Regions from separate parts of the Butyrivibrio sp. XBB1001 genome, predicted to be linked through region 2. Evidence: riboswitches for the same ligand, from Rfam matches in the RefSeq annotation. Region 2 holds a riboswitch; each other region holds the start of a gene.
What was found. Region 2 has a riboswitch for cyclic di-GMP ahead of G631_RS0116925 (methyl-accepting chemotaxis protein). Riboswitches for the same ligand answer to the same signal wherever they lie in the genome.
Positions count from the first base shown of each region.

Region 1: it holds a riboswitch for cyclic di-GMP, as region 2 does, so the genes downstream of both, G631_RS0108780 (dynamin family protein) here and G631_RS0116925 (methyl-accepting chemotaxis protein) in region 2, are expected to answer to the same signal.
Region 3: it holds a riboswitch for cyclic di-GMP, as region 2 does, so the genes downstream of both, G631_RS19870 (hypothetical protein) here and G631_RS0116925 (methyl-accepting chemotaxis protein) in region 2, are expected to answer to the same signal.

Region 1 is NZ_AUKA01000008.1:53,979-57,263, forward strand. Features, by position in the region: gene G631_RS0108770 (hypothetical protein) at 1-160, shown strand, start outside; gene G631_RS18665 (RtcB family protein) at 135-1,421, shown strand; cyclic di-GMP riboswitch class I at 1,571-1,647, shown strand; gene G631_RS0108780 (dynamin family protein) at 1,805-3,285, shown strand, end outside.
Region 2 is NZ_KE384201.1:222,720-226,004, reverse strand. Features, by position in the region: gene G631_RS0116940 (hypothetical protein) at 1-96, shown strand, start outside; gene G631_RS20510 (hypothetical protein) at 93-620, shown strand; gene G631_RS20505 (LiaF transmembrane domain-containing protein) at 623-973, shown strand; cyclic di-GMP riboswitch class I at 1,147-1,222, shown strand; gene G631_RS0116925 (methyl-accepting chemotaxis protein) at 1,441-3,174, shown strand.
Region 3 is NZ_AUKA01000002.1:90,545-93,829, reverse strand. Features, by position in the region: gene lepB (signal peptidase I) at 1-491, opposite strand, end outside; gene G631_RS19870 (hypothetical protein) at 484-1,266, opposite strand; cyclic di-GMP riboswitch class I at 1,522-1,611, opposite strand; gene G631_RS17820 (flagellar hook protein FlgE) at 1,862-3,190, opposite strand.

The DNA of each region.
Region 1 (3,285 bases), on a different contig from region 2:
TGATGAACTGAAAAAGTTGTACGAGGAAGAGGATACCGAAGACCAGAGTGAAGAGGCCGAGGAAAACTCCAATCAGACAGAGTGCGACTTTGATGAACTTGAAAGCATTTTATTATGGGTAAAAGGTGATAAGAATGAAGGAGATAACAGGAAAGTATAATACTGCAAAGGTTTTCACAGATAACTGCGAAGATGTTTGCGTTGAGCAAATAAGAGACCTGTTGGATCAGGAGCCATTTCGTGATTCGAAGGTAAGAATTATGCCTGACTGTCACGCAGGAAAGAGTTGTGTTATTGGCTTCACGGCAGATTTGGGAGACAAAATAATTCCTAATGTGGTAGGTGTTGATATTGGCTGCGGAATGCTGACAGTAGAACTTGGCAAGGAAGCCATTGATTTTGACAGGCTGGATAAGGTAATAAGGCAGTATGTTCCTTCCGGAAGAGAAGTAAATGAAGGACGTCTTATGAGATTTCCGAAGCTTCAGGAAATGAAGTGCTACCGTGAGCTTCAGGACACTAAGAAGATGGAAAGAGCTATTGGCTCACTTGGCGGAGGAAATCATTTCATCGAGATCGACAGGGATGATGATGGCAACCATTACCTTGTAATCCATACCGGAAGCAGAATGCTGGGAACAAGAGTCTGCGAGATTTATCAGAAGATGGCAGTAGGCCTCCACACTGGCAAGGAAGCACTTTGGGATGAAGAGGACAGGATCAAGAGGGAATATAAGGTAGCCGGAAGAAGATCAGAGATTCAGGAAGTGATCAAGGAACTTCATCGCAATTTCAGGCAGACTGCTCCGGATCTCCCACTAGATCTTTGTTTCCTGCATGGTAAGTACAGCCAGGATTATTTATATGATATGAAGATTTGTCAGGAATTTGCAGATGAGAACAGACATATGATTGCCAGAATGATCATTGATAACTATGGTTTCAAGCCTCTTGGCGAGTTTACAACTGTTCATAACTATATTGATCATGACAGCAACATTGTAAGAAAGGGCGCTGTATCAGCAAAGAAGGATGAAAGGCTCATTATCCCAATTAATATGAGGGATGGATCACTTATCTGTGTCGGAAAGGGTAATGATGACTGGAACCAGTCAGCTCCCCACGGTGCTGGAAGAAGATTCTCAAGGACAGAGGCTTTCAACAGATTCACAGTAGAAGAGTTCGAGAAGGCAATGAGCGATGCAGGAATCTACACTACCTGTGTTAACCATTCAACGCTGGATGAGAGTCCGTTCGCATATAAGGGCATGGGCGATATCGTAGATAATATCGAGCCTACAGCTGATATTGTTAAGGTGGTAAAGCCAGTTTATAACTTCAAGGCCAATAGTACCACAGTCAAGAAGACAACAAGGCAGATTGAAAAGGAAAACGAGAACGACAATTCTGGAGACGAATGATGCTCGTTAATGCGTCTACTGATTTATAGAAAAATGAATGCTTTAAACTATAAATAAATTATAAAAAATGATTATATTACTCTAAAGAAGCGGCTTTGCGGGCTGTGCTGCATTGACACATTTTGTCTATCTCAATAATATTATTTTATAGGAATTCTTGGCAAAGCAGCCGAAAGACTGTGACGCAAAACTATTAGGGCCTTTAACATGGTAGCCAGTTGTTAAAGAATTTTGCACCGTCAGGAATGGCGGTGCTTTTTTGTTTTGGGAGAGATAATTAACAACCAGAATAGCCAAATCACAAGCGTTACATTTTTTTGCTTTTGCAAATAATTAGAAATGAAAAGTATGGTGCCTTACATACATCGTACGGAAAGGTGAATATGGAAACATCAAAAAAAGATTTATATGGCATTTTTGAGGGATTACTTCAGAAATATGAAGAAAGCGAGACACAGGTTAATTCATGTCTAAAAATGTTACAATCCGAACACATTGGAAAGGTGGATTTTTCTGAGCAGAAACGCACCATAAAACAGCAAATGGCAACTGCACAAAACAAGTTTACTATTGCCACTATAGGTATGTTTAAGGCTGGAAAGTCAACAACATTAAATACTTTATTGAATTTACAAGGCGAAACGGGATTAAGTTGTGAGTTTGAACCAGATACTGCAAAAGCAATACGAATAATGAAAAAGTCCGAAAATCAAAATTTTGATGCGGAAATAGTTTACAGGGATGGTGCGGATTATAAAGATGAAGAAATGAGCTGGAGCGAAGCAAAACAATACACTAGTCAAGTCGCGTTAAATGATAACCCTAGTTTAAAGCGTAAGGCAGAGCAAATCTCAGAAGTTCGATACTATATTGATTCAGACATTCTGGATTCATGCGATTTTTTAGATTTGCCTGGACTGGGAGTGAATCCAAAACATGATCGGGTGACAATAGAGAAAAGTAATGAATGTGATGCTGTGTTTTGGATTGTATCAAATACCGAGGAGGTAAATAAGGACACTTTGTCACAGTTGCAGTTGATAAAGCATAAAATGATTCCAATTATTAATGTTTGGTACAACAGCGACACTAAGAAAATTGTTGGTGATTTTAGCTATGATGAAATGAAGGATATTCTTCTGAATAATTATAAAGCATATATTGGTGAGAATACTAGAATTATGAAGTACTGTGCCAAAGCTATAGAAATGGCTTTGGATAAAATTGTTGATGGAGCAGATAAGGAAGAAGCGTTCGAAGACAATGTTGATGATGCTTGGGGATATGATGCAATGCAAGAATGTCTTCATGATTTGGTTTATGGTGAAGGTGCTGATTTAGAGGAAGAAAAAAAGGAAAGACTAATTAGCAATGTGCTAGATGCATGTTCAGATATGGACCAAAAATTGGATGGTACGATTTCTGAAATAAAGAATGTAAATAATAAGTTAGATAATCAAGTACGCTCAAATGAGTTAATAAAAAAGAAAATATCAAAAGCATATCATTCAAATCAAATCGAACTGAAAGAGATAGCAAGTAATTCAGTGGACGAAATAATTCAAAGAATAAACGAAGCGTGCGAACTGTTTATTGATGCAAAAATGTCTAGCTTAAAGATAGGAGTAGCTCTTAAAGCTTTATCTCAAAAGGGGAAAAAACAGCTACAAGAAGATTATAGACGAGAGTATATTTCAAAATATCTGGAAATCGATAATTTTGAAAAAGGAGGAACATGGATTAATTCTGTTATGAACGAGTTTAAGGATGACCTGACCTCAATTTTTGAAAATGAGTATTCTAAAGCCGGGTTAGATATGGATGATCTGGAAGGAAATCTTGATAATAAAGTTCGATTAGATTT
Region 2 (3,285 bases):
ACTTCAAGAGAAGAAGCAATCGATAAGAGAAGAAAAGATCGAATAATAGGTGGCTTTGAGAACTTCATTTTTGAAATGGGAGGTAAATTAAAATGAAACCAAGGAAAAAGAACAAGTTTTTTACTTTTATATTTTCTTTCTGCCCAGGAGCAGCAGAAATGTACATGGGATTTATGAAAAACGGCTTTAGTATTCTTGCTGTATTTGCCCTGTTGTGCGGGGCAATAACAACTATGAGGATTGACTTTTTGTTATTTGTTTTAATGCTCATATACTGCTTTGGATTCTTCCATGCCAGAAATGTAGCGGGCCTTGATGATGAGAGCTTTGCTGCATTTGAGGATAAGTACATCTGGGAAGAATTTGTAACTACAAACGCCTTTAAGATCAAGGCAGAAACAATGCGCAAGATTGGTGCCTATGCGTTGATTCTTGTTGGAATTGCCATGGCTTGGAGTTATATCTCAGACATCATCGTCCGCTATATACCAGAGAGCTATTGGGACGACATCTATCCTTTACTTGAGGATATCCCAAGTCTTGTTGTTGCGATAGTGCTGATTGCGGCAGGAATATTCCTTATCAGAGGTAAGAAAAAAGAACTTGTCGGGGAGGGCTGAAAATGGGAGAAACATTAGCTGTTAATGAAAAAGAAGTTTCAGATCAGAAACCAAAGTATACAAGAACCCACAGAGTTGGCTCAGTGACTACGGGGCTTTCGCTGATTGTCTTCGGAATCTTGTTTGTAGTCCACATGTTTACGGGAATCATGTCCTATGAAATGATCTTCAGACTCTGGCCCTTTATGATAATAGGCCTTGGCGTTGAACTACTTATCTCTAATTATCTTACGGATAAGATAGTCTATGACAAAGCCGCTATTTTCCTTATGATCATGACTAGCTTTTTTGCAATGTGCATGGCAGGCGCAGATCTCTTTTTCCAGTACTTTAAGGATGGAATAGTTTTCTGAGAAGTAGCTCAAAGGGGATACGGAAACCGGTTTTATAAAATTGGTTTCTACAACATTGCTAATTTCTTTTCTGCTTACCGAAAGAATATAGTAAATTGTAATAGAAAAATAAGTTTATAAAAATTTTATATTGCATTAATAAAATTTTTTCATTATAATCCTCGTTGTTAAAAAAATATTTTTGGCAAAACAGGCGAAAGCCTGCGGCGCAAAGCTATAGGGACTTTAACATGTCAGCCAGTTGCATTCTACTTAGTTAGGATTATCAAAAGCATGGGACGTGTCTCCTGTGCTTTTTTTTATGATATAGGAAATTTCTCCGAAATTCCTACATCATAAAAAACGCTCCGCTAAGGATGCGCATCGGCGCGAGATGAAAATGATGCTAAAGCATCCGCGCCTCGCGCGAGAATGTCGCAAGCGACATTCTTTCTTATTGTTTTATTGTTTATGTAGAGAGGTTTATTATGAAGAAAAAATCAAGAAACATGGTTCGCGGTATTATTCTTATCGCGTCAGCGCTTGCACTTTTAATGGCAGCGCTTGTAGGCTATATTGGCTACAGGCACATTCAGGAAGCATATTACACATCTTTATCAGAAGGATTGCACGCAGCAGCAGTACTACTTGATGATGAAGTGTCCCATCAGTTTGAGGGAGACTGGCATCTTTCTGAGGACGGAGAACTTATGAAGGGCGAAACAGCCGTTCACGACATCTATCAGGAACAGCTTGATGCTCTTAGCGCCAAGACAAATATGCATTTTACTATTTTTTACGGAGATACACGTTTTGTGACTTCTCTTAAAGATGCAGACACAGGGCTTAGAATGGAAGGCACAAAGGCATCAGATACCGTAGTAGCTGAAGTTATTGCAAAAGGAAATGAGTACCTTGCAACTAACTTTGAAATCGCAGGCCAGGACTGGTATGCATATTATCTTCCTTTAAAGAACACAGATGGAACAGTTGCGGGAATGATCTTTGCAGGCCGCGATACTACTATCGTTGTGGATAACTTAAGAGCTGCAGGAAGAGCAATCATTTTTACTTTCCTTGGATTCTTTTTCTTTAACTGGGGAGTTGCCCGAATTATCATTACAAGATCTACAAGGTCAATCCGTGATATCGTTGGCGGACTTCAGAGCCTTGAAGATGGCGAACTTTCTTTTTATATAAATGATCGTACATTTAACCGAAAAGATGAACTTGGCGTTATTGCTGCAAGTTCAGCCCAGGTTAGAGATAAGCTTCAGGATGTTATCAGTGCGACTAAAAAGCTCTCTGAGGATGTTACTAATTCAGGCGTAAGTCTTGCAAATTCAGCAGAGACTGCTTCTCAGGTGGCACAGCAGGTAACAAATGCAGTTGAGGATATCAGCCGTGGCGCAACTTCTCAGGCAGAAAGTGTGGAAAACTCAGTAAATAACACGAATGAAATGGGTGATAGCATCGAAGACATCACTGCTAAGGTTGAGGCTCTTTCAAATGCGGCAAGCCAGATGCTTACAGGCGCTCAGCGTACAGTGGATACACTTGGAAATCTTATGGACAAGAACGACACTGTCATGAATTCAATGAAGGACATCAACGACCAGATTCTTCTTACAAATAACTCTGTTAAGGATATTGCGGAAGCTTCCAATATCATTACTGACATCGCAGGACAGACACACCTTCTTTCCCTTAATGCCACAATTGAGGCAGCAAGAGCAGGTGAGTATGGAAAGGGCTTTTCAGTAGTAGCTTCTGAAATCGGCAACCTCTCCAAGCAGTCAAAGGAGGCTGCTGAGAAGATCAACCTTATTGTAGAGACCCTTGTAAAGGAATCACAGAAGAGTGTTGATACTATCGGTCAGCTTGGACAGGACATGAAGGAACAGAACGATCAGCTTACATCTACCAAGAACGATATGGACAATGTAGTAGATAACGTCAACAACGTTGAAAACTCAACAAAAGTAATAGCTGAAAAGATTCGTCTTCTCAACGACCTTAAGGCAAGCTTCTCAGACATCATGGCTGAGCTTGCTGCAATTTCTGAGCAGAATGCAGCTTCTTCCCAGGAGACAAATGCTTCTATGGAAGAGCTTAACGCTACCTTTGCTCTTATCAACGATGCAGCTGCAGACCTTCGTGATATGGCAGAGACACTTAATGAGAAGATGTCATACTTCACATTAGAGGATATGTCAGCTTGATGGGAATTGGCATTTTGCCAAATGGATTAATTGCGGAAATGAAAATTGATGTACATGCAAATGTGCAGATGATGCTAATATGCGTGTATATGGCTCTGAGGCATAGTGTAT
Region 3 (3,285 bases), on a different contig from region 2:
GATCTTGAATCAATGGACACGCTTCTATGATCTCCCAAAACAAACCATCTGTTCTCGGGAACCTGATATGGAAATGTTATGTCAGTGGGCTCCAAGCTAAAATCTGATGCATAATCTTCAACTAGTTCAACTCCGTTAACTGAAACCTTACCATCTTCATCGATGTTCACCCAGTCTCCCGGGGAACCGATAACTCTTTTTACCAAAACTTTGTTGTTATAATAGAACGCCAGTAAATCTCCTACCTCAAACTCCTTGCTGTTCTGGGCTATGACTATCTGCCCCGTCTCAAGTGTAGGAGTCATACTGTCTCCTGTAACCTTCAAAACTGTAACAAAAAAGCTAGATACAAGAACCGCTAAAGCTGCCACAAAAACCACAACTATAAGTGTGTTGCGCAGAACCTTACGGTATTCTTTTTTGCTGTTTTCCCTTTTAAGTTCCTTCCTCAGTTCATCTATCGAAGGTTTAAGGTTTTGTGTATCACTCATCTTTTTTCTTTCTTGCAGAGGTACTCTTCCTGGTTTCCTTGATGTTATCTTCTGTAGTTTTTTTAGCAGTTGTTTTCCTTGATGTTGACTTTTCTACTGTCGCTTTCCTTGATGTCTTATCCTTTGTTGTCTTCTCCCTCGCTGCTTCTGTTATATCCACAGGAATTTCTTCCTGCCTGTCATTCTTGTTCTCGCTCTCAGAAGCTTCTTCCAAAACTTCCTCAACTGTCTTGCCTGCCTTCTCGGCAATTTTCTTAAGCTGAATCTCCTCTGCTCTCTTAACCTTGAGCCTTGAAGTTTCTATCTCCAGCATAAGTTCCTTGTATTCAGCCTCAGCACTCTTTTTCAAAGTGCTGACATAAAGATCTGCTGCTCTCTGAGCCGACTCCATGATGCCTCCAAGCTTGATGGAAGCCTCAGCAAGAGACTGCGAATTCTCCATCTTAAAGAGCTTGTCGTCCACCTGCTCCTGCATCTGAGCCTTTTCTCTCTCAAGCCTTGCCTTGAGTCCTGCTATATCCTTGTCAAATTTCTCCTGCATCTGAGCCTTCTGTTCATTGAACTTGGCTCTCATCTCCGCCTTTTCTTCATCGAAGTTCCTTAGCATCTGCGCTCTCTCTTCAGCGAAATCATGCTGGAGTATCATTTTTTCTTTTTCTAACTCTTCCTTGAGTTCTGCTTCGTGCTGCTTGGCAGCCTCCGCTTCCTCGGAAAAAGAGATCATCATCTCTAATAGTTCTGCTCTGCTCAGCTTCTTAAGATTCAGTTCTGCCATTTTCCCTGCCCTTCAAACGTAAAAAAGGTATCTATCGCAGACAAACTTCGCGTAGATACCTCAACAATAGTAATAAAAAGGCCTCGCAAAGCTTAAATTCCAGTCACAAAAAAATAATTCCTTGTACTAAGTCCGCATAACCAATGCAGACCGTTCATCCATGAACTACCATGTACTTTCATTTCTCCAAAAAAATAGACCGTCTGTGGGAATTACTTCTAACAGTTCGGCCATCATCTTAGTGTCAAAAATGACACCAGCAACTGGCTATCTGGCACTCAAAAAAGTGCTTAAGACCCTTTAGCTTTGCGTCACCATCTTCCGATGGTTTTGCCTTTATATTAAGTATGAATCTTAACTGTTTTAAGTTAATATTATCTAGTGTTTAGCTAAGATTATTTCTCGCCGTGTAAGCCTAATATATACCTTAGCGAAATGAAATACAACTACTTTTTCAAAGTTTTTTCACAGTTTCCAAATATAAAAGAGCTGAACACCAGTCCAGCTCTACGATTCAAAATTTCATAACATTGTAAAAATTTACACAGTTTCCATTTTTTATAAAAACTTTATACATTTTTTATACTATTTACCATTATCTTTTAAGGCCTTTGAGGACCTGTAAAAGCTCGTCAGATGTCGTTATTACGCGGCTATTTGCTTGAAATCCCCTTTGCGTTGTGATCATGTCTGTAAACTCTTTTGCAAGATCAACATTGCTGGCCTCTAACACTCCGCTGTTAATATATCCACCATCAGTCGTTACATCCATAACCTGTGCAGCTCCGGAATTAAGTGAGGCAGCATACAGATTATCGCCTACTTTTTCAAGACCCATAGCGTTGTTGAACTCGGCTACTGCAATCTGTCCTTTCTTAATCGTCTGGCCGTTAGAATATCTTCCATATATAGAACCATCGGTTCCGAATGAAATCTGAGTAAGTTCTCCCTCTGGATAACCTTTGTTTAATCCTTGGGTATCGCCCTTGTAAGCGTAAATAGTTGAATTGTGACCTGACATTGAGCTTGCAAAATTGGTGGTGTTTGAAAGGTCAAGATTAAAGCTGCCTATATTAGCACCCTCGCCGCTTACGTTTATCTGGACATTGTCTCCACTTGTCAGTCTTCCATTATGCTTATCATATTCAAGCTTTATAGGCTCAAACTGGTCAACCGTTACTTTTTTACCGTCCTCATCTATAACAGAATCCAAATTAAGATTGAATGTACTCGGATCTTCGTCCCCTGCTGTATCAATTGTAAATTTTAAAGTGTATGGTTTACCGTCATTTCCATAGATTTCAAAAGCAAGGCCTTTTCCTTCTTTTAATGAAGGATCATCGCTATCGATATTTCCCTTAAAATAAGCCTGAGTAGTTGGCGAACCCGCCATATAATCGATCATTCTGGCCGGATCAGTCGGATTTTTGCCAGGAACAGAAACTCTGTTTATGACATTTAGTTTGGTTACTGTCGCTCCATTAGTAACTCCACCTTCTCCCATTACGCCCATTACGTAATATCCGTTGCCTTGCGTAACAAGATCTCCGTTTGCATCTATGGCAAAAGAACCATCTCTACTATAGTTTCTGGTTGCATTGTCAGGAGTTACTATAAAAAATGAAGGTCCTGTGATCATAAGATCCAGTGCATTTCCTGTAGTCTGCATTGAGCCCTGGGCTGAAATATTTGTATATACTGAACTAACCTTAGATCCAAGGCCCACCTGAGTAGCACTTATGGCACCAGTATTCTGTCCTGCACCAGAACCACTTTTTATGGTCTGATAAAGAACATCCTGAAAACCTGTGGCCTGTGATTTATAGGCTGTTGTATTTACGTTTGAAATATTATTTCCGATGACATCCATCTCAAGTTGGTGTGTGTTAAGGCCTGAAACAGCGGACCAAAGTGATCTCATCATAGGACATGTACCTCCACATTTATAAAGGTTACCGACATTCTTTCGTCAGTTACAATCTTATATTACGTGTACATCCATGTACCTTATGACAAATC